Regions from separate parts of the Azospirillum sp. VT-I1 genome, predicted to be linked through region 1. Evidence: predicted binding sites of a transcription regulator. Region 1 holds the regulator's gene; each other region holds the start of a gene.
What was found. Region 1 encodes PhoB, which activates phosphate uptake and scavenging genes when phosphate is short. Its sites were predicted from a motif close to TNTCATAAAACTGTCA; they were not measured.

Region 1 (5,782 bases):
TGCGGCGCCATGGGCCTGTCGATGTCGGCGATCTTCCTGGTCTTCACCGGGGCGTCGATCGCGCTGACCTTCTTCGTCACCGCCGCGACCTTCCTGGCGATGAGCCTGTACGGCTACACCACGAAGGCCGACCTGTCGAAGATGGGCTCGTTCCTGATGATGGGCGTCATCGGCCTGGTCATCGCCGGCCTGGCGAACATCTTCTTCCAGTCGCCGGCCCTGCACTTCGCGATCTCCGCCATCGGCGTGCTGATCTTCACCGGCCTGACTGCCTACGACACCCAGGCGATCAAGGAAAGCTACGCCGAGGGCTACGATCACGAGAGCACCGGCAAGCTCGCCCTGATGGGCGCCCTGACGCTGTACCTGGACTTCATCAACCTGTTCCAGTTCCTGCTGCAGTTCCTGGGCCAGCGCAACAACGACTGATCCCCAGACACCTGATCCGAGTTGCCTGATCGGACAAGCACCTGATCGATGCAGCAACCGCCCGGAAGCACCCGCTTCCGGGCGGTTTTCTTTCAGGACCCGACCGTCACCGCATCGCCGACCTTGAGACCCAGCGCCTCGTCGGCCCGGCCGCGGTTGACGGCGATCTCCGCCAGCCCGTTGGAGTTCTCGTACCACAGCGCCTCTCCGGGCCCGACGGCGCCGAAGGTATGGGCACGGGCGATGCGGGTGCCGGCGGCGGTCAGCACGCCGTCCGCGGGCAGGGCGGATGCCCGCATCCCGGTCATGGCGTTGCCGTAGACATCGACATAGACGATGCGGGCCAGCTCGTCCGGCCAGTCTGGGCGGTCGATGGCGGCGAGGGGGAGGGGCTGCGCTGCACCGGCCGGCCGGCCGCCAGATCGGCGGCGACGGGGGCGAACAGGTCGCGGCCATGGAAGCTGGCGGACAGCCGGTCCGGAATCCAGTCGATGGTCCAGGCGTTTAGCGACGTTGCGCGGCGGGCGAGCAGGGCGAAGAGGCCGTTGTCGGGACCGACGAACCAGCGCCCGTCCGCCTCGACCATCACCGGCAGGCGGTCGGTCCCAACGCCGGGATCGACGACACAGAGAAAGACGCTGCCGGCGGGGAAGGCCGGGGCGTAGGCGGCCAGGAGATAGGCCGACAGCTGCGGGTCGAAGGCGGGGGCGTCGGCAAACAGGTCGATGACCGGGACGGTTGGCGCCTGTTGCGCCAGCACCGCCTTCATCTGGCCGGTGTAGGGGCCGGAGAGGCCGAAGTCGGTGAAGAGCAGGATCATGGCGTGTTGCCCCCTCCCTAGCCCTCCCCCGTTTGTCAGCGGGAGAGGGAACTCCGCTGCTCCCTCGCATACACTCAGCTGGACAAGCGTTCTACCCCCTCTCCCGCGAAGCGGGGAGGGATGGGGAGGGGCATACGCGGCAGGAACCCTCACACCGACTTCGTATCCAGCGCGTACCCCGCCGAGCGTACGGTGCGGATCAGGTCCAGCTCGTCCTCTTCGTTCATCGCCTTGCGCAGGCGGCGGATGTGTACGTCCACCGTACGCGGCTCGACGTACACGTCGTGGCCCCATACCAGATCGAGCAGCTGTTCGCGCGAGAAGACGCGGCCGGGATGCTGCATGAAATGGCGCAGCAGGCGGAATTCGGTCGGGCCGAGATGTACGTCCCGGCCGTTGCGGCGTACGCGGTGGGCGGCCAGATCCATCGTCACGTCGGCGAAGGTCAGCACCTCGTCGGTCATGCCGGGGGAGGCGCGGCGCAGCACCGCGCGCATGCGCGCCACCAGTTCGGTCGGGGAGAAGGGCTTGGTGATGTAGTCGTCGGCGCCGGAATTCAGGCCGCGCACCCGGTCGCCTTCCTCGCCGCGGGCGGTCAGCATGATGATCGGGATGTCGCGGGTCTTGGCATTGCGGCGCAGCTGGCGGCAGACCTCCAGCCCGCTCATCAGCGGCAGCATCCAGTCGAGCAGCACGATGTGCGGCGTCTGTTCGCCGGCGGCAAGCAGGGCCTCCTCGCCATCGCTGGCGGTGGCGACGCGGAAGCCTTCCTTTTCCAGGTTGTACTTCAACAGCGTCAGGATGTCGGCCTCGTCCTCGACGATCAGGACGAGCGGCTTCAGGGCCGCGTTCATGGAGGCTCCGTTCACAGCGCGCGTCTCGACGTTAACCGGCATGGGACAGCCTTTTCAACAAAGGAGGGAAGGGGGCGCATAGGTCGGCGGAAGGGTTCAGCCGTAGCGGCCGGTGATGTAGCCCTGGGTGCGCTCGTCGCGCGGGTTGGTGAAGATTTCCTCGGTGTCGTCGCACTCCACCATCTCGCCCAGATGGAAGAAGGCGGTGCGCTGCGACACGCGGGCGGCCTGCTGCATGTTGTGGGTGACGATGACGATGGTGTAGTTGGCCCGCAGCTCGTCGATCAGCTCCTCGATATGGGCGGTCGCGATGGGGTCGAGCGCTGAGCAGGGCTCGTCCATCAGGATCACCTCGGGGCTGACGGCGATGGCGCGGGCGATGCACAGCCGCTGCTGCTGGCCGCCGGACAGGCTGGTGCCGGGCTCGCGCAGGCGGTCCTTCACCTCGCCCCACAGGCCGGCGCGCTTGAGGGACGTCTGCACCACCTCGTCCAGCTCGTCGCGGCCGGAAGCCAGGCCGTGGATGCGCGGACCATAGGCGATGTTGTCGTAGATCGACTTCGGGAAGGGGTTCGGCTTCTGGAAAACCATGCCGACGCGGGCGCGCAGCTGCACCGCGTCCACCGCCTTGCCGTAGACGTCCTCGCCGTCCAGCGCGATCCGCCCCTCGACCCGGCAGCCCTCGACGGTGTCGTTCATCCGGTTCAGGCAGCGCAGGAAGGTCGACTTGCCGCAGCCGGACGGGCCGATCAGCGCCAGCACCCGGTTCTCGTGGATGTCCAGGTCGATGCCCTTCAACGCCTGCTTGGCGCCGTAGTACACCTTCACCCCGCGGGCAGTCATCTTGGCCGGGAAGTCCGCTGCGGAGCGCGGCTCAGCGCGTCCATCGGCTCGGGGCCGCAGCTTCAGCTGGCCCGGGATGCCGCCGGGGATGCCGCTCTGGATGCTCATGGCGCTCACCACCGTCTCTCGAAAATCTTGCGCAGGATCACGGCCGTCCCGTTCAGCAGGATCAGGACGCCGAGCAGGATCAGGATCGCCGCTGAGGTGCGCTCGGTGAAGGCACGCTCCGGGCTGTCGGCCCACATGTAGATCTGCACCGGAAGCACCGTGGCGCTGTCGGTCAGCCCGTGGGGAACGTCGACGATGAAGGCGACCATGCCGATCATCAGCAGCGGCGCCGTCTCGCCCAGCGCGCGGGCCATGCCGATGATGGTGCCGGTCAGGATGCCGGGCATCGCCAGCGGCAGCACATGGTGCAGGACCGTCTGCAGCGGCGAGGCGCCGATGCCCAGCGCCGCCTCGCGGATCGAGGGCGGCACCGCCTTCAGCGCGACGCGGGAGGAGATGATGATGACCGGCAGCGTCATCAGCGCCATCACCAGCCCGCCGACCAGCGGGGCCGAGCGCGGCATGCCGAAGAAGCCGAGGAACACGGCCAGACCCAGCAGGCCGAAGATGATCGACGGCACCGCGGCGAGGTTGTTGATGTTCACCTCGATCAGGTCGGTCCAGCGGTTCTTCGGCGCGAATTCCTCCAGATAGACCGCGGCGGAGATGCCGACCGGCACCGACAGCGCCATGGTCACCAGCAACGTCAGCAGCGAGCCGACGATGGCGCCGCCGATGCCCGCCTGTTCCGGCTCCCGGCTGTCGCCGGCGGTGAACAGCGTGGTGTTGAAGCCCTGCGCCAGCGCGCCGGAGGCCAGCAGCGCATCGGCCGCGGCGATCTTGGCGTCGCTGAGCCCGCGTTCGCTCTCCGGCAGGTCGCGGCGGTAGCGGCCCTTCACCAGCTGGTCGATCTCGTCGTCGGCGCGCACCCAGACGGTCAGCGTGGTGCCGACCAGCGCCGGGTTCTTCGCGACCATCGCCTCCAGCTCGTAGGGCGCGCCCGACGACAGCAGGTCGTTCAGCACGCGTTTGCCGGCGCGGTCGGTCACTTGCGGGAACTGGGCATGGAGCGCCCGGCGCAGCAGCGGGGCGTAGTTGCGCTCGGCCAGCTCCGCCGGGTCCAGCGTCACCTCCAGCCGGATCCGCGCTTCCCAGAAGGCGGTGCTGCCCTTGGCGACGATCGATCCCAGAAGCACCACCAGCATCAGCGCTGCCAGCGCCACCGCCGCTGCACCGGCCATCCGGAAGCGGCGCTCCGCGGCATGGCGGGCGCGCAGGCGGCGGGCGAAGGCCTCGCTCCGGACGCGCGACTTCGCCGGACTGTTGGAGCCGGGGGAGGAGGCAGGGGAGGGCGTCACGGCCGCCGCGTCCTGCTCGACGAGGTCAGTCATATTTTTCCCGATAGGTCCGGACCACCCGCAGGGCGACCATGTTGAGGCAGAGCGTGACGAGGAACAGCACAAGGCCGAGGCCGAAGGCCGACAGCGTCTTCGGGCTGTCGAACTCCTGGTCGCCGACCAGCAGCGTGGCGATCTGGGTGGTGACGGTGGTCACCGCCTGCAGCGGGTTGGCGGTCATGTTGGCGGTCAGGCCGGACGCCATGGTGACGATCATCGTCTCGCCGATGGCACGGCTGACCGCCAGCATCACCGCGGCGACGATGCCCGGCAGCGCCGCCGGCAGGACCACCTGCTTGATCGTCTCCGACTTGGTGGCGCCGAGGCCGTAGGAGCCGTCGCGCAAGGATTGCGGCACCGCGTTGATGACGTCGTCCGACAGCGAGCTGACGAAGGGAATGATCATCACCCCCATGACGATGCCGGCCGCCAGCGCAGATTCCGAACTGACGTCCAGCCCCAGCGCCTCGCCCACCGACCGGACAAAGGGCGCCATGGTCAGCGCCGCGAAGAAGCCATAGACCACGGTCGGGATGCCGGCCAGAATCTCCAGCGCCGGCTTCAGCCAGGTGCGCACGCCGCGACCGGCATATTCAGACATGTAGATCGCCGCCATCAGCCCGACCGGCACCGCCACCAGCATGGCGATGACGGTGATGAGAAGCGTGCCGGCGAACAGCGGGATCGCGCCGAAGGAACCGCTGGAGCCGACCTGATCGGCCCGCATCGCCATCTGCGGGCTCCAATGGGTGCCGAACAGGAAATCCAGCGGCGAGACGACGGTGAAGAAGCGCAACGCCTCGAACAGCAGGGACAGGACGATGCCGACCGTGGTCAGGATGGCGACCATGGAGCAGACGACCAGCGCCACCCGCACCACCCGCTCCACCGACGGGCGGGCGCGCAGGTCCGGGCCGATGCGGTGGCGGCCCCAGGCGAGACCGGCGACGGCCAGGCTGGCGCCGACGGCCAGCAGGCTCCAGTCGGCGAGGTCGCGCAGCTCCGCATAGCGGCGGGCGGCGTCCTGCACCAGGGGATCAGGCTCGCGCCCGGTGGCGATGCCGCGGGCGAGGTTGAGAATATCGGCCTTCAGCAGGGCGACCGACTGGCCATCGCCGGTGGTCAGCCGCTCCGGCAGGGAGGAGAGGACCAGCTGCATGGCGAGCCAGCCTTCCGACGCGGTCCAGGCCACGAACAGCAGCAGCGCCGGCAGACCGGCCCACAGCGCCACATAGACGCCGTGGTAGGAGGGAACCGAATGCAGTTCCGCCACCCGCCCGCCGACGGACGCCGCCGCCCGCGACCGGCCGGTCATGAAGCCGATCACGGTGAGCAGGGCCAGGATCAGGGCGAGAAGGGTCAGCTGCATGCGGGGTGCCCGGAGGGAGAAT
Region 2 (5,782 bases), 1.4 Mb from region 1:
TTCAGGATGCGGTAGGCGATCTCCCGATCCTTCGGTCGCAGATGCTCGTTCAGCTCGCTGAACCAAGCACCGGCTCCGGCGATGGACAGTTCCGCCGCCTCCGAGATGTTGCGGCCGCGGACCTTGACCGCCAGCGCTTCCGGCTTCAGGCGAGCGCCCTTGCAGACTTCGCAGGGCTGAGAGGACTGATATTTCGAAAGCTCGTCGCGGGTCCAGGCGCTGTCCGTCTCGCGGAAGCGCCGTTCCAGATTGTTGACGATGCCCTCGAACGCCTTGTTGGTCTGGTAGCGCCGCAGTCCGTCGTCGTAAGTCATGGTGATGGCCGACCCGCCTGAGCCGAACAGGATGGTCTGGCGCACCTTTTCCGGCAGATCCTGCCAGGGCGTGGTCATCGATGCGCCGAAATGCTCGCAGATGCTCTCAAGCGTCTGGTCGTAATATTTGGAGGTCGACCCGGCCCACGGCGCGACGGCGCCCTTGGCGAGAGTCAGCCGTTCGTCCGGCACCACCAGCATCGGGTCGAAATAGATCTTGCTGCCCAGACCGTCGCAGGCCGGGCAGGCGCCGAACGGGTTGTTGAAGGAGAACAGCCGCGGCTCGATCTCCGGAATGGTGAAACCGCTGACCGGGCAGGCGAATTTCTGCGAGAAGACGGTCTGCTCGTTGGTCTCGGCATTCTCGACCCAGACGATGCCGTCGGCGAGCCCCAGCGCGGTCTCCAGCGAATCGGCCAGACGGTTGCCCAACCCTTCGCGCACCACGATGCGGTCGACCACCACCTCGATGTCGTGCTTCAGCTTTTTGTTGAGCGCCGGCACCTCGTCGATCTCGTACATCGTGCCGTCGACCCGCACGCGCTGGAAGCCGCGCTTGCGCAAGTCCTGGATTTCCTTCTTGTACTCGCCCTTGCGGCCGCGGACGAAGGGGGCCAGCAGCAGCAGGCGCGTGCCCTCGGGCATCGCCATGATGCGGTCGACCATCTGGCTGACCGTCTGGCTTTCGATGGGCAGGCCGGTGGCCGGCGAATAGGGAATGCCGACCCGCGCCCACAGCAGGCGCATGTAGTCGTAGATCTCCGTCACCGTGCCGACGGTGGACCGAGGATTCTTCGACGTCGTCTTCTGTTCGATGGAGATGGCCGGCGACAGCCCCTCGATCGAATCGACGTCCGGCTTCTGCATCAGCTCTAGGAACTGGCGCGCGTAAGCCGACAGGCTCTCCACATAGCGCCGCTGCCCCTCGGCATAGATCGTGTCGAAGGCGAGCGACGACTTGCCCGATCCCGATAGGCCGGTGATGACGATCAGCTCGTCGCGCGGCAGATCCACATCGACGTTCTTCAGGTTGTGTTCCCGCGCGCCGCGGACGCTGATATACTTGTTCATGGAGTGTTCTTTTACCCGAAGCTTATCCGGATGGAAAGCGGCAAGCTGCCGAGACGCATGACGAAAAACGGACCGCCTCGTGCAGTCCCCTGCGGAACCGCCGGCCGCCGGCCGGCTGACGATATATGCGCCGAGCGCGCCATTGCCACCGGCGCGCGGCGCGGGTCCGTCATGACCAGAAGGGCGGCACGGCGCGGAAGCGCTTCCACAACTCGGGCAGCGCCTTGCGCCGCTTGTCCGACTGGCGCTCGATCCAGGCGGCGACGGCGGCGGCCGTCTTCGGGTCCGCACCCTTCAGTCCGGCCAGCATGCGGGCGCCGGTGACGGCGTCCTGTTCGGCGTCCAGCGCCGCCTGCAGCGGCTCCAGCGCGGCGAAGAAGGGCAGGGCGGCGGCCTCCGGATACAGGCCGCGGAAGAAGTCGGCGGTGTAGCGCAGGCTGCGCAGCCGGCGGCGCAGCTTGTCGCGCGCCTTGGCATCCTCCGGCGGCTTTGCCGCCTTGCCGAGCTTCGCCATGCGGGCCGACAGCCAGCCGCCGGCCAGCGTGCCGACCGGCGCCGACAGCATGGCACGGCGGTCGCCCTCGGCCTCCGACATCCAGCGGCCATGCTCCAGCCACGCGCCCAATGCCAGGACCATGGTGGTGCAGCCGGGCGCCAGGATCGCCGCCACCGCCTCCCGCGCCGGACCGGCCCCGGCGGAACGGGCGAGGGTCGCCAGCCGGTCCAGCGCCGCGCGGTCGATGCCCGGCAGCGCCGCGGAATCGGCCAGAAGCGGATCGATCACGCCGGACATCAGCACGTCCCACCCCCGCGCCGGCCCCAGCCGCTTCGCCAGCGCCCGGCTTTCCTCCACCAGCCGGTCGGCCTCCGGTGACGCGATCAGCGGCGCGAACAGCCGGTGGGCGATGCGCAGCCGGCGCAGCGCGACGCGCATGCGGTGCAGCCCCTCCACGTCGCCGCCGCCGAGCGCACAAGCCTCGTTGGCGAGGAACTGGCGCAGCGCGTGGCGCAGGATGTGGCGGTAGGCCTCCGCCACCGTGGTCAGCGGCGAGAGGCCCAGCGGCTCCGCTTCCACCGGCGCCGGCGCCCTGCCGGTGACCAGACGAAGCCCGGCCTCCGCCTTGCTTTCGGTGCCGATGCGCATGGGGATGGCAGCCTGCAGGGTCAGCGCCAGATCGAACAGGCTGGCTACCTTCCCCGCCTTCAGCTCCAGTTCCACCTCGCTGATCGGCAGCGAATTGCCGCCGGCATAGACCCGCCCGTCATCCACCGCCATCTCCACCGCCGTCAGCGGATCGGGGCGCAGCAGCAGGGTGGTGCGGCGGAAATCGGTGATGAACAGGCAGTCCAGATCGTCGAGCGCCGCAGCCGGCACCAGCCCGGCGACTCCGGGATCGGTCAGCACGCCGCGGTCCACCGCCTCGCCCGCGACGGTCCAGTCCCACTCCCGCCGCACCGCCACCGCGGCGGAATCGCCGGGGCTGGCGCTGTTGACGGTCTTCAGGGTCTGGACGAAGCGGTCGCCCTCCTGCCGCACGCGCAACGCCACGCCGTTGGCCGCCAGCTTCAGGTTCGGCGTGTCGAAATAGGCGGTGCGTACGCGCCGCGTCTCCGCCGGCCCGTCGGCCAGCGCCAGCAGCGCCGGCAGCGAGGCGACCCGCGCCAGATCCGCCGATGCGGCATGGAGCTTAAGCTCCACCTCGCGGAAGGCGGGGGTGGAGGGCTGCGCATCGGGGACGGCGGACGGGCTGGCGGGCGGAATGGCGGGTGGCAAGGGTCGGCATCCTCCCGAATCCGGCCGAGGCGGCCTGGAATTGAACAGGTGGTTCCGTGGATACTCCAACCGCCGCCGCAGGTTAAGAGAGTTTACGCGGCTGCACAAAATCCGCCAGCCGGCCGGCGCCAAGCTCCAGGTCGGCCCACTGCAGCGTCTCGAAGACCAGCACGGCGCAGGCGCCGGTCGGGAATTTGTCGGCAAGATCATGGCGCAGGCCATGGTCGCCGCTGCCGGTCAGCGCGTTGGCAAGCTCGTGCAGATCCGGATTGTGGGCCACCAGCATCAGGCCGGTCGCCGAATCCGGTACGTCGCGCAGCCGCTCCAGCAGCGTGCGGGCGCCGCACAGATACAGGCCGCGCTCATGCTCCACCGGCGGGTAGGGGGCCCCATCGCCGCCATCACCCGCTTGCGCGTTTCCACCGCCCGCACGGCGGTGGAGCACAGCACGAGGTCGATGTGCGCATGGTGCTTGGCGAGATAGCCGCCGACCAGCGTCGCCGCCTTCTCTCCGCGGGCGTTCAGGGGACGGTCATGGTCGCCCAGCGACGGATCGTCCCAGGAGGATTTGGCGTGGCGCAGCAGGAACAGCGTCTTCATGGCGGGATTCGGTCGGTTTGGGCCGGCCCCGGGGCGGGCGAGGGGGAATGGACGGGGTGGGAGATGACCAAATGGGAGTCCTGAAACCGTAACGCATATGGGATACTCTGTCTGCCCACCATATAACGGTTGCCCGAGGCGCCGCATTGCGGGCCGGGGCATACGGGGTCCCAAGATTTCAGAGGTTGACGTGACGCATCTCCAGGAACTCGAGTCGGTTGGCATCGAGCCCAACGCTCCGGAACGCTTCATCAATCGGGAGCTGTCGTGGCTGGCCTTCAACCAGCGCGTCCTGGACGAGGCCGCCAATCCGAACCACCCGCTGCTGGAGCGGCTGCGCTTCCTGTCGATCTCCGCCAGCAACCTGGACGAATTCTACATGGTCCGCGTCGCCGGCCTGAAAGGGCAGGTGGCCGCCGGCGTGAAGGCGCCCAGCCCGGAGAATCTCACGCCCGCCCAGCAGCTGACCGCCGTCAAGCAGCGCATCGCCGCGCTGATGGACAGCCAGCAGACCATGTGGCGCTCGCTGAAGGAAGAGCTGCGCGAGGCCGGCATCTCCGTCGTCGATCCGGCCGATCTCAGCGAGGGCGAACTGGACTGGCTGGAGGCCAAGTTCCTCGACGACATCTTCCCGATCCTGACGCCCATTGCGGTCGACCCGGCCCATCCCTTCCCGTTCCTGCCCAACCTGGGATTCTCGCTGGCGCTGCAGCTGCACGATCCGGTGAAGGGCCGGCACATCGACGCGCTGGTGCCGCTGCCCTCGCAGCTGGAGCGTTTCCTGCGCCTGCCCGGCTCGGACATCCGCTTCATCCAGCTGGAAAAGGTGGTGATGCAGTTCATCGACCGCCTGTTCCCTCCGTTCCAGGTCAAGGCGCACGGCGTCTTCCGCGTCCTGCGCGACAGCGAGATCGAGATCGAGGAAGAGGCGGAGGATCTGGTCCGCACCTTCGAAAGCGCGCTGAAGCGCCGCCGCCGCGGCAGCGTCATCCGGCTGGCCACCGACAGCGGCATGGCCGCCGACCTGCGCGAATTCCTGCGCCATGAGCTGAACGTCGCGTCGGACGACGTCTTCATCCTGGACGGGCTGATCGGCCTGACCGACACCAAGCTGCTGATCGTGGACGAGCGGCCGGATCTGGTCTTCCGCCCCTTCAACGCCCGCTTCCCCGAGCGGATCCGCGATTTCGGCGGCGACTGCTTCGCGGCGATCCGCCACAAGGACATCGTCGTCCACCACCCCTACGAATCCTTCGACGTGGTGGTGCAGTTCATCCGGCAGGCGGCGCGCGACCCGCAGGTGGTGGCGATCAAGCAGACGCTGTACCGCACCAGCAAGGACAGCCCCATCGTCGCCGCCCTGATCGAGGCGGCGGAGGCCGGCAAGTCGGTGACCGCTCTGGTGGAGCTGAAGGCCCGCTTCGACGAGGAGGCCAACATCCGCTGGGCGCGCGACCTGGAACGCGCCGGCGCGCAGGTGGTCTACGGCTTCGTCGATCTGAAGACGCACGCGAAGGTGTCGCTGGTGGTGCGGCGCGAGAAGAAGGCGCTGCGCAGCTACGTCCATTTCGGGACCGGCAACTACCACCCGATCACGGCGAAGGTCTACACCGACCTGTCCTTCTTCACCTGCGACCCGGCGCTGTGCCACGACGCCGCCGTCATGTTCAACTTCATGACCGGCTACGCCACGCCCAAGGTGCTGGAGAAGATCGCCATCGCGCCGATCACCCTGCGCCAGCGCCTGTCCGACCTGATCGAGGCGGAGATCGCCCATGCCGCCGCCGGCCGTCCGGCCGCGATCTGGGTGAAGCTGAACTCCCTGGTCGATCCGGTCATCATCGACAAGCTGTACAAGGCGTCCCAGGCCGGGGTGCAGATCGACATGATCATCCGCGGCATCTGCTGCCTGCGGCCGGGGGTGAAGGGGCTGTCGGAGAATATCCGGGTGCGCAGCATCGTCGGCCGCTTCCTGGAGCATGGCCGCGTCATCTGCTTCGGCAACGGCCACGGCCTGCCCAGC
Region 3 (5,782 bases), on a different replicon from region 1:
GCGGAGCGCGCCTGCACATCGGCGCCGGGCAGCCCGGCCGCACCGGCAGCCAGCCGCTGGTCTTCCCGGTGTCCCGCCCGCTGCATGACGACGAGGGGCGCTTCGTCGGCGTGGCATCGGCGTCGATCCGGGTCGATACGCTGACCGATTTCTACAACATGCTGGGCTTCGAGTTCGATCCGCTGATCGGCGTCTACCGCCCGAACGGAGAGGTGGTCGCCCGCCGCCCGGCGACCGAGGCGTCGATGGGCCGGTCCATCGCCGGCGGGCTGCTGTTCCAGACCAAGCTGCGGGAGGCGCCGGAGGGGCAGTACCTGTCGCCGTCGGTGCTGGACGGCGTACTGCGCATCGCCGCCTACCGCACGATGCGCGACTATGGGCTGGTGGTGGTGACCGGCATCGACCGCGAGGAGGCGATGGCCGCCTGGCGTACCCGCACCCTGTACACGGTGGCGGAGACCGCCGTCGGGCTGCTGGCGATCCTGGCGATGCTGGCCTGGGGCCTGCGTTACCTGGACCGCGAGCGCAAGGCGCAGGTCGCATTGGCCGAGGCGCGCAGCGCGGTGGAGCGCACCAGCGCCGAACGCGACGAGAGCGCGAGGCTGGCGGCGGCGCTCGACCATGCCCGTGATATGGCGGAGACCGCGCGGCAGGCCGCCGAGGCCGCCAACCGCGCCAAGGGCGAGTTCCTGGCCGGGCTGAGCCACGAGCTGCGCACCCCGCTGAACGCGGTGATCGGTTTCGCCGACCTGATCGCCCGCGAGGCCGAAGGGCCGGTCGGCACGCCGGCCTACCGGCAATACGCCGCCAACGTCCGCGATTCCGGCCAGCATGTGCTGGAGCTTATCAACGAGATCCTCGACCATGCGCGGGCGGAGGCCGGGGCGCTCCGCATCGAGGAGGGGCGCTGCGACCTGGAGGCGGCGGCCGATTTCGCCGTCCGCATGCTGGCCCCGCGGGCCGAGCGCGCCGGCGTGCTGCTGTCGGCGGCGGTGGTGCCGGCTGCGCGGCACCTGCGCGGCGACGAGCGCCGCATCCGCCAGATCCTGCTGAACCTGATCGCCAACGGGGTGAAATACACGCCGTCGGGCGGATCGGTGACCCTGTCGGCCATGGTGGAGGATGGCGTTCCGGTGATCCGCGTCACCGACACCGGCCTCGGCATCCCCGCCGATGATCTCGACCGCGTGCTGGAGCCTTTCGCCCGCGTGGACAGCGCCGCCAACCGCGGCATCGAGGGCGCCGGGCTGGGGCTGCCGCTGACCAAGCGGCTGGTGGAGCTGCATGGCGGCACCCTGGCGCTGCGCAGCACGCTGGGCGTCGGAACCACGGTGACGGTGCGCCTGCCCGCCGCCCGCCTGCTGCCGCCGGAAACCCGGCAGCCGTCCCAGCCGGCGCCGGCACCCGCCGCGATCCCTGCCGCGATCCCTGCCGCGTCTGCCCCGGCCCTGGCCCCGTCTCCTGCCCCGGCGGTGCAGCCTCTGTCGATCCTGCTGGTGGACGACGATCCGACCGTGCGCGACATGGTGGCCGGGCTGCTGCGCGGCTGGGGCCACCGGGTGATCGCGGCGGCCAACGCCAACGAGGCACTGGTGATCCTGGATGGGCCGGAGCCGCTGGACCTGATGCTGAGCGACGTGGTCATGCCGCCGGGCATGGACGGCACGGAGCTGGCGCGGCAGGCCGCCCGCATGCGCCCCGGCCTGCCGGTGCTGCTGGCCTCCGGCTTCGCCGCCCATGCCGTCGGCAACCCCGCCGCCTTCGGACCGGAGGTGGCGATGATCGCCAAGCCCTTCTCCATCGAGGAACTGCGCCGGCAGCTGGCCCGCATCGCCGGCACGCGCGGGACGGCGGGGCCGGCGCAGGCCCAGACTGCTTCCCAGGCATCTCCCCAGACTGCTTCCGTGTCTTCCGTACCGGCGCCCGCGGCACCCGCCCGGCCGGGCCGCCGCGCCTGCTGATCGCCGAGGACCTGTCGATCAACCGCGAACTGCTGGCCGCCCTGTTCCGCGACAGCGGCTATGGGATCGATCTGGTGGCCGACGGCGCAGCGGCGGTGGAGGCGGTGCGGGCCGGCGGCTACGACCTCGTGCTGATGGACGTGCAGATGCCGGGCATGGACGGGCTGGAGGCCAGCCGCGCCATCCGCGCCATGCCGCCGCCCCACGGCGACCTGCCGATCCTGGCGCTGACCGCCGGCTCCTCCGAAGAGGAACGGCGCCAGTGCCGCGAGGCCGGCATGAACGGGCACATCGGCAAGCCCTATGACCGCGAGGTCCTGCTGCGTCAGGTCGCCCGTACGCTCGCGTCCCGGCGCAGCCGGACCGGGGTTGCGTGACCGCCGGTGCGGTCATTCGACATGCCGGATAGGTAGCAGCCCTTGATCGCCGGCCCCTCAGGGCTGTTCGAAGACCTGCGGGAAATGGGCGAGGCGGCGGCCGAACAGGCTTTGCGGCTTGGTCTCCGCCGACGCGGACGCCTGAACCTGAGGCATCGCGGCAGGCATCATCGCGGGCATCGCCGGGGTGGCGGGCAGGGCGCGCGCGGAGGTCGGGCGCGACCGGCGTTCGGATTTGTCGGGCGGGGCGTAGAAGTGAAGGGTCAGCTGGCCGTCGGCTTCCGCCGCATAGGGCAAGCCGGGGGCCGTCCGGCGTTCGGTGCCGGGAAGCACATACTGCTCGCCTTGGTCGGTGCGTTCGATATGCGGCATGACCGGTATCCTGTCTCCACCGCACCGATCCTGCCGTTCCGGCCCTTCCGGGTCAAGGCCGCGCTGCTGCACGAAGGGTTTATCCGTTCGCGTCGTGTTCCCGCCCCCGATTTCCCCGACTTCCGGATGGGGCCGGGCGGGCCGGCCGCCCCCTTATGGCGTCAGCAGGCCGGAAACCAGCAGGTAGGACAGGGCGGCGACGATGCCGGAGGCGGGAATCGTCAGCACCCAGGCCCAGACGATTCGGCCGGCCAAGCTCCAGCGGACCGCCGAGGTGCGGCGGGCGGAGCCGACGCCGACGATGGCGCCGGTGATGGTGTGGGTGGTCGACACCGGAATGCCCAGCCACGTCGCGCCGAACAGGGTGATGGCGCCCGCGGTCTCGGCGCAGAAGCCCTGGTAGGGCCTCAGGTCGGTGATGCGCGAGCCCATGGTGCGGACGATGCGCCAGCCGCCCATCATGGTGCCCAGCCCCATCGCCGCCTGACAGGTGATGATGACCCAGAAGGGCACGTAGAAGGTGTCGCCCAGCATGCCCTGGCTGAACAGCAGGACGGCGATGATGCCCATCGTCTTCTGCGCGTCGTTGCCGCCGTGGCCCAGGCTGTAGAGTGCGGCCGAGACCAGCTGGAGATGGCGGAACTGCCGGTCGACGGTGAAGGGGACGGCCCGGCGCAGCGCCCAGGACACGACCAGCATCAGCAGCAGCGCCAGCAGCAGGCCGATGCCCGGCGACAGCACGATGGCGACCGCCGTCTTGGTGAAGCCGCTGGCGATGATGGCGCCGAAGCCCGCCTTGGCGATGCCGGCCCCGGCGATGCCGCCGACCAGCGCGTGCGAGGAGGAGGACGGCAGCCCGAGATACCAGGTGATGAGGTTCCAGCCGATGGCGCCGATCAGCGCCGCCAGGATCACCGCCGGGTCCATCACCAGCGGGTCGACCAGACCGGTGCCGATGGTGGTGGCGACATGCAGGCCGAAGAACAGGAAGGCGATGAAGTTGAAGAAGGCCGCCCACAGGACGGCGAGCTTCGGCGCCAGCACGCGGGTCGACACCACCGTGGCGATGGAGTTCGCCGCGTCGTGCAGGCCGTTGATGAAGTCGAAGGCGAGCGCCACGAAGACGATGACGATGATCGCCGGCAGACCGAGTTGGAGGGCCTCCATCGCCGCGGCCTCAGACCTGGTCGAGCGTGATGCCCGCGACCAGGTCGCCGACGTCGTCGCAGCGGTCGGTCACCGCCTCCAGCATCTCGTACAGCTCGCGCCGGCCGAGGAAGGCGATCATGTCCGGCTTCTCGGCGATCAGCGACTGCAGGGCGCTGCGCAGCACGTCGTCGGCCTCGTCCTCCAGGTCGGACATGCGGCCGCAGAGATGGTCGATCCGCTCCGCGTTGCGGGCGATGGCGCCCAGCAGCGGCATCAGTTCCAGCATCACGTCGGCCTGCTGGCGGATCAGGGCGACGAAGCGGCGCATCGGCTCGTCGAACGTCTCGATGCCGTAGAGGCCGGCATGGCGCGGCACCTCGTCCATCAGGTCGATGGCGTCGTCCAGCGCGTTGATCAGCGACAGGATGTCCGAGCGGTCGAAGGGGGTGATGAAGGCGCGGTGCAGGTCGCGCCCGGCATCCTTGGCGATGCGGTCGGCGTCCTTCTCCACCCGCTTCAGCGCCGCGATCTTCTGCGCCCGCTCCTCCGGCCCTGCGTCCATCACCGCTTCCAGCGCGGCGGCTGCGGCCACGATATGGCGGGCCTGCTCGACGAACTGTTCGACGAAGCGTTCCTCCTTCGGCATCAGCGAACGGAAAGCGCGCAGCAGCATGGGACGGTGACTCGCGGTGACTGAAGTGATTTGGCGCCGCTCTTAGCACGCTTCGCCGCGCGGTGCAGCGGCGCTGTGTCATGTAACAGTCATGAAACAGTCATTTGGTAGCAAAATCGCCACAGGTTGCGGCCAACGCGCATTTTCTCCGCACTGGACGAACGGCCCGGATTGTCGGCGTGGAGGCGGGCGGGGCCATGGAAAGGCGCAATGCGCCTCCCCAAATCTCCGGCAGGCCCCTTCAAGACCGCAGGTTTGCCCGCATGACGTGCCCATCCCCCTCCGCCGCCTCGCCGTGCCGGCCCTGGCGGCCCTGCTGCTCTCGACGGCGCCGCTGCAGGCGCAGACGGCCTCGCCGCAGGATCCCGCCGGCCGCTGCAGTCCGACCGTCTCGGCCGCGCTCACCACCTGGGACGCCGGTCTGGCGACGGCGGAGCGGTTCGGCGACCGGGCGGTGGCGTTGGCGCGGGAGAAGGGGCGGGAGTATCTGCTGCCGCTGCTGGGCATCGATCCGAAGACGGCGCCGCCCGACGCCAAGAATGGCGGGACGGCTGACGATGTCGGCCGCGCGCTGGAGGAAAGCCGCGACGATCCCAAGCGGCGCGCCGAACTCTGCGCCGCCATCACCCGCGCCGCCGACGAGGCCAAATCCTCTGCCGGCGCCGGGCTGGACGCGCTGAAACGCGCGCTCGACGGCTGGCAGCTGTCGCCGGGCCCGGTCAACCCGCCGGCCGAGCCGGCAAAGCCGGACGGGCTGATCCGCACATGAGGGGATGATTGGGAAGAGGCGGAAGCCTCTTCCCAAGTGACAACCCTTACAGCCAGTCGGGCACGCGCTCGGCCGCCAGCATCTCCTCCACCGTCGGGCGGGGGCGGATGACGGAGAAGCGGTCGCCGTTGACCAGAACCTCCGGCACCAGCGGCCGGGTGTTGTAGGTCGAGGCCATCACCGCGCCATAGGCGCCAGCCGACAGGAAGGCGACGAGGTCGTCGTCGGCCAGCGGCGGCAGCGGGCGCTGCACGGCGAAGGTGTCGCCGCTCTCGCAGACCGGGCCGACCACGTCGTAGGGCTCCGCCGCGACGCCGGCCGCCGGCTCGGCGACGGGAACGATGCCGTGATAGGCGTCGTAGAGCGACGGGCGGATCAGGTCGTTCATCGCCGCGTCGACGATGGCGAAGCGGCGGTGCAGACCCTGCTTCACATAGATGACGCGGCTGACCAGGATGCCGGCGTTGCCGACCAGCGACCG
Region 4 (5,782 bases), 810 kb from region 1:
TCAGCCCCGGAAAGCCGGCGCGCAGATCGTCCAGCGGCCGCCCGGCGGCAAGCGCGGTCAGCACATGCGCCACACCGAGCCGCAGCAGCCCGCGCGGTTCGGCGGATCCGGCGAAGGCGTCGGCGAAGTCGCAGGCCGCCGCCAGGATGCGCCGCGCATGGGCCAGCGCCAGTTCGCCGTCGCGGGTCAGCGCCAGCGGCTTGGTCTGCCGGTCGAACAGGATGACGCCCAGCTCCGCCTCCAGCCGCTGGATCAGCCGGGACACGGCCGACTGGGTCAGCCCCAGCCGGTTGCCGGCCTCCTGCACCGACTGCGCATCGGCCACGGCGATGAAGGTGCGGATTTCGTTGAGCTTCATGGGGTGGCCATGGGGACTGTTGGGGAGCCGGTGGGACGCGGAGATGCGTCTTCGCGTCTGGTGTACCAGTGTCGGATCGCGCTAACGTCGGGTCAAGCCATCGATAGGGAGCCGCGCATGTCCACCACCCAGCCCGACCGCTCCAGCCGCGAATATCCCGACCGTCCCTGGGTGGGGGTGGGGGTCGTCGTCTGGCGCGGGGACCGGGTCCTGCTGATCCGGCGGGGCAAGGCGCCGCGGCTGGGGCAGTGGAGCCTGCCGGGCGGGGCGCAGTCGGTGGGCGAGACTGTCTTCGAAACGGCGATCCGCGAGGTGCGGGAGGAAACCGGGCTGGAGGTGGTGCCGACCGGCATTGTCACGGTGGTGGACGCCATCACCCCCGATGCCGAAGGACGCGTCCACTACCACTACACGCTGGTGGAGGTGGCGGCGGACAGCGCAGAGGGCGATCCGCTCTGCGCCGACGATGCGCTGGAAGCCTGCTGGGCCACCGCCGACGAGGCAGGAGCGTTGACGGAGTGGGACGAGACCCGGCGGGTCATCCTGATGTCGGCGGAACAGCGGAAGGCCCGGACGGCTTGAGGCCGACGACGACGTTGCGCTCGGACAGGAATGCCGCCACGCCATCGGCGGTCAGCGGGCGCGACAGCCAGTAGCCCTGCAGCGTGTCGCAGCGGTAGGCCTGGAGATACAGGCGCTGCTCCGCCGTCTCCACCCCCTCCGCCACCACGCCGAGGTCGAGGGCATGGGCGAGGGCCACCACCGCCTGGACGATGGCGGCGGCGTCGCGGTCCTCCACCATCGCCTGGACGAACTGCTTGTCGATCTTCAATGCCTCGACCGGCACCCGGCGCAGGGTGGCGAGCGACGACCAGCCGGTGCCGAAATCGTCCAGCACCATCCGGATCCCGGCGCCGCGCAGCTGCAGCAAGGCTTCCCGCGCGTCGGCAGTATGGCTGAACATCGCGGTCTCGGTCAGCTCCAGCTTCAGGTTGGCGGCGGGCAGGCCGGTTTCGGCCAGAATCCCCAGCACCTTCAGCACCAGACCGGGGTCATCGAGCTGACGGGCCGACAGGTTCACCGACACCGGTACGTCGACGATGCCGGCGCGCAGCCAGCCGGCGGCAGCCGTGCAGGCGGCACGCAGGGTCCATTCGCCCAGAAGGTGGATCGCCTCCCCCTGTTCGGCCATCGGCACGAAGACGTCGGGGGGCAGCATGGTGCCGTCGGACAGGCGCCAGCGCGACAGCGCCTCGAACCCGGTCAGGCGGTTGGTGAAGACGTCGGCCTGCGGCTGGAAGACCAGCGACAGCTCCTGCCGGTCGATGGCGTCGCGGACCCGCTCGACGAATCCGGCGTCGGATGTCCCCGGTGTGTCGGGCCCGTTCGACGTCGCGCGCGTGTTCGCCACCGTCCGCTCCATTCCGCCAACCATCGCCGGCCGCTGCCCGGCTCTCCCTGGCATAACAACCACAGCAACGGTTTGTTAACCATGTCGCGAAAGAGCTTGACGAATTTTATATGGTTACGAAAGAGTTAACGTTGCTGGGCTGGTGACAAGAAAAGGGCGAAGCGCGGGCCTCGCCGCACTCCTTTCTTTAAGTACACGACTCACCCGTGGGTTGCCCCATGCTTGAGCCGGCTGGGCAGCAACTCCCCCGATTGATCGAGCACCGGGTAGGCCGCGGCGACCAGATGGGCGTTGATGCGGCGCAGGTCGCGCAGGATGTCCAGGTGGAGGGCGCTGGTCTCGACGCTCTCGGTGCGGCCGGCGCGCAGGCGGGCGAAATGGGCATCGGTGGCACTGGTCTCCAGGTCGCGGATCACCTCCTTCTCGCGCATCAGCGCGCGGGCGGACCGGATGTCGCCGGACACGAAGACGGCGGCGGCCAGCCGCTGGGTCTCGCTCAACCGCTCCAGCATGCCGGCGATCTCCGCCGCTCCTTCGGTGGAGAAGCGCAGCTTGCGCCGGATCTTCTTCGATGCCGCCTCCATCAGGTTGCGGTCGACGATGTCGCCGACATGTTCGAGGTTGATGGTGAAGGTCAGCACGTCGGACACCCGGCGGGCGTCGCGCTCGTCCAGATCCTCCACGTTGATCTGGGTGAGATAGCGTTTGATCGCGTCATGCAGCCGGTCGAGGACATTGTCCATCCGGCGGATCTCCTGCACCCGCTTGCGGTCGTCGCTCTGGATCACGTCCAGCGCGCCGCGCAGCATGCTGTCCACCGTGTCGGCCATGCGCAGCGCCTCGCGCGAAGCGTTGGCGATGGCGAGGTGGGGGACGCGCAGCGCGCTGCGGTCGAGATAAAGCGGCATCGCCGGGTCGGCGACCGCCACCCGCTCCGGGAACAGCCGGGTCAGCGCCTGCGCGAACCAGGGCAGCGGGCCGATGAACAGAGCGGCCATCGCCAGATTGAAGGCGAGGTGGAAGTTGGCGGCCAGCCGCGTCGCGTCCGGCGACACGGTCTGCAGCCCGGCGGTGATCGGCTCCAGCAGCGGCACGACGATCAGGCATCCGACGACGCGGTTGACCAGATTGCCCACCGGCAGCCGCCGGGCCGCCGGGTTGTGGCCGTCACCGCCCGGCCCCTCGATGATCGGGTTGATCGCGCTGCCCAGATTGGCGCCGGCCACCATGGCGATGGCGGCCTCCGGCCCGATCACCCCGCCGCCGGCCAGCGAGGCGATCAGCAGGATCGCGGCGACGCTGGAATGGGCGGCCCAGGACAGGATGGCGGCCAGCAGAACCGCCACCACCGGATCGGCGGTCAGCATGCCCAGCATCCGCCGCAGCATCGGCGCATTCTCCGCCGGGGCGATGGTCGCCAGCAGCAGGTGCAGGGACAGCAGCATCAGCCCCAGCCCGATGGCGACCCGGCCCAGGTCGCGGCTGCGCGTCCGCCCGCCGCGGCGGAAGGCGAGGAAGCCGCCCAGCAGCAGCACCGGCGCCACATGGGCGACGTCGAAGGCAAGGACCTGGACGATCAGGGTGGAGCCGACATTGGCCCCCAGCATCACCGCCAGCGCCGGCATCAGCGACACCAGCCCGCTGGCGGTGAAGCCGGTCGCCATCAGGCCGGTGGCGGTGCTGCTCTGCAGCAGCATGGTGATGCCCATGCCGGACAGGAAGGCGGTCCAGCGGTTGCGCAGCCCGGCCCCCAGGATGCGGCGCAGGTCGCCGCCCAGCGCGCGGGTCAGCCCGCTCTGCACCATGTGCAGCCCCCACAGGAGCAGCACGACATTCCCGGCCAGTTCCAGCAGCACCCGCGTCGCCTGCATCGCACCCCCTCTGTCGGATCGGGGGTACGGTCTGGCCTCACCCCTGGCTTAAGGGTGGGGAGTGCGGAATGTTACGACAATATGACAGTTGGGTGACAGCGGAGGTGGAGTGGGGGGCGGTTGAGGCCCCCCAGACCCTGGTCCGATCAGACGTTGAAGCGGAAGTGGAAGATGTCGCCGTCCTGGACGACGTATTCCTTGCCTTCCTGGCGCATCTTGCCGGCGTCCTTCGCCCCCTGCTCGCCGCCCAGCGTGGTGTAGCTGGTGAAGTCGATGGTCTCGGCGCGGATGAAGCCGCGTTCGAAGTCGGTGTGGATGACGCCGGCGGCCTCCGGGGCCTTGGCGTTGCGGCGCACGGTCCAGGCGCGCGCCTCCTTCGGGCCGACGGTGAAGAAGGTGATCAGGTCGAGCAGCTTGAAGCCGGCGCGGATCAGCTTGTTCAGGCCGGTTTCCTCCAGCCCCATCGATTCCAGGAACTCGGCCTTCTCGGCCGGATCGGAGAGCTGGGCGACCTCGGACTCGATGGCGGCGGAGATGACGACGACCTCGGCATTCTCGGCCTTGGCCTTCTCGGCGACGCGGGCGGAGAAGCTGTTGCCGGTGGCGGCCGACGCCTCTTCGACGTTGCAGACATAGAGAACCGGCTTGGCGGTCAGCAGCATGAACTGCTTGAACACCGGCCACTCCTCGTCCGACACCTCGACCACGCGGGCCGGCTTGCCGTCCTGGAGCACCTTGAGGGCGCGCTCCATCAGGTCGGCCTTGATCTTGCTGTCCTTGTCGCCGCCCTTGGCCTTCTTCTGCAGGCTGGTGAGCTGGCGTTCCAGGCTTTCCATGTCGGCGAGCATCAGCTCGGTCTCGACCACCTCGGCGTCGCGCAGCGGATCGACATTGCCCTCGACATGGGTGATGTCGTCGTCCTCGAAGCAGCGCAGCACATGGACGATGGCGTCGACCTCGCGGATGTTGGCGAGGAACTGGTTGCCCAGCCCTTCACCCTTCGACGCGCCGCGGATCAGGCCGGCGATGTCCACGAACTCCAGCTGGGTCGGGATGATCTTCTGCGACTTGGCGATCTCCGCCAGCTTCTCCAGCCGCGGGTCGGGCACGCCGACGCGGCCGACGTTCGGCTCCTTGGTGCAGAAGGGGAAATTCGCCGCCTCGGCCGCCTGGGTGGCGGTCAGCGCGTTGAACAGGGTCGACTTGCCGACGTTCGGCAGGCCGACGATGCCGCAATTGAAGCCCATGGGTGGGTGCTCGCCGTCGGAAATGCTGGAATTGACGCGCTTTATCCTACGATGGGGACCAAAGCGCAAACGCGAAGTGGGGGAAGGGGCGGGCAGGCCGCGGCTTATCGCGCCTGCGTCGCCACCGTCACCTTGTTCATGAACAGCTCCGGCTGGCCTTCCACCATCAGGGGAAGGTTGTCGGAGACGGCGTCGAGCAGCGGGTCGATCCAGCCCTGGTCGGCCTTGGCGAAGTCGTGCAGGACATAGCCGCTGACCAGATCCTTGTTGCCGGGGTGGCCGATGCCCAGGCGGATGCGCCAGTATTCCTTGCCGATATGCGCGTCGATGGAGCGCAGGCCGTTGTGCCCGCCATGGCCGCCGCCCTTCTTCACCCGGATCTTGCCGGGGGGCAGGTCCAGCTCGTCATGGATGACGACGACGTTCTCGGGCTTCAGCTTGTAGAACTGCAGGGCCGCCACCACGGACTGGCCGGACAGGTTCATGAAGGTGGCGGGCTCCAGAGCCAGCACCTTGTCGCCGGCGACGGTACCCTCGGCGGTCTGGCCCTGGAAACGCTTCTTCCAGGGCGTGAAGCGGTGGCGCTGGGCGATGGTCTCCACCGCCATGAAACCGATGTTGTGGCGGTTGCGGGCATACTCGTTGCCGGGGTTGCCCAGTCCGACCAGAAGCAGCATGTCCCTCACCCTTTGGAAAGCACTCTCCACAAACGAAGCGGGGGGCCGAAGCCCCCACTGTAACCATCCCTGGCGGATGAACGCTCCGTTTAGGAGGCGCCCTCTTCCGACTTCAGGCCCGACGGAGCAACGATGGTCGCGATGGTGAAATCGCGGTCGGTGATCGTCGAGGTCACACCCTCCGGCAGCTTGACCGAGGAGATGTGGATCGAGTCGCC

Region 2: the regulator PhoB is predicted to act here: its motif matches at 3,836-3,851, upstream of AB8P05_RS01990 (RNA degradosome polyphosphate kinase).
Region 3: the regulator PhoB is predicted to act here: its motif matches at 4,609-4,624, upstream of AB8P05_RS28015 (DUF47 domain-containing protein).
Region 4: the regulator PhoB is predicted to act here: its motif matches at 3,723-3,738, upstream of AB8P05_RS04990 (Na/Pi cotransporter family protein).

What each region holds. Positions count from the first base shown of each region.
Region 1 covers NZ_CP168800.1:1,849,044-1,854,825, forward strand. The annotation lists gene AB8P05_RS08940 (Bax inhibitor-1/YccA family protein) at 1-429, shown strand, start outside; partial or broken gene AB8P05_RS08945 (SAM hydrolase/SAM-dependent halogenase family protein) at 522-1,249, opposite strand; gene phoB (phosphate regulon transcriptional regulator PhoB) at 1,399-2,103, opposite strand; gene pstB (phosphate ABC transporter ATP-binding protein PstB) at 2,200-2,946, opposite strand; gene pstA (phosphate ABC transporter permease PstA) at 3,060-4,385, opposite strand; gene pstC (phosphate ABC transporter permease subunit PstC) at 4,378-5,760, opposite strand.
Region 2 covers NZ_CP168800.1:416,017-421,798, reverse strand. The annotation lists gene uvrA (excinuclease ABC subunit UvrA) at 1-1,385, opposite strand, end outside; gene AB8P05_RS02005 (CYTH and CHAD domain-containing protein) at 1,555-3,159, opposite strand; gene AB8P05_RS02000 (hypothetical protein) at 3,242-3,445, opposite strand; gene AB8P05_RS01995 (SixA phosphatase family protein) at 3,445-3,759, opposite strand; gene AB8P05_RS01990 (RNA degradosome polyphosphate kinase) at 3,950-5,782, shown strand, end outside.
Region 3 covers NZ_CP168805.1:503,405-509,186, forward strand. The annotation lists gene AB8P05_RS27995 (hybrid sensor histidine kinase/response regulator) at 1-1,961, shown strand, start outside; gene AB8P05_RS28000 (response regulator) at 2,003-2,338, shown strand; gene AB8P05_RS28005 (hypothetical protein) at 2,396-2,710, opposite strand; gene AB8P05_RS28010 (inorganic phosphate transporter) at 2,864-3,877, opposite strand; gene AB8P05_RS28015 (DUF47 domain-containing protein) at 3,888-4,532, opposite strand; gene AB8P05_RS28020 (hypothetical protein) at 4,801-5,301, shown strand; gene lysA (diaminopimelate decarboxylase) at 5,348-5,782, opposite strand, start outside.
Region 4 covers NZ_CP168800.1:1,042,459-1,048,240, reverse strand. The annotation lists gene AB8P05_RS05005 (LysR family transcriptional regulator) at 1-358, opposite strand, end outside; gene AB8P05_RS05000 (NUDIX hydrolase) at 476-940, shown strand; gene AB8P05_RS04995 (EAL domain-containing protein) at 897-1,769, opposite strand; gene AB8P05_RS04990 (Na/Pi cotransporter family protein) at 1,970-3,640, opposite strand; gene ychF (redox-regulated ATPase YchF) at 3,787-4,887, opposite strand; gene pth (aminoacyl-tRNA hydrolase) at 4,992-5,564, opposite strand; gene AB8P05_RS04975 (50S ribosomal protein L25/general stress protein Ctc) at 5,654-5,782, opposite strand, start outside.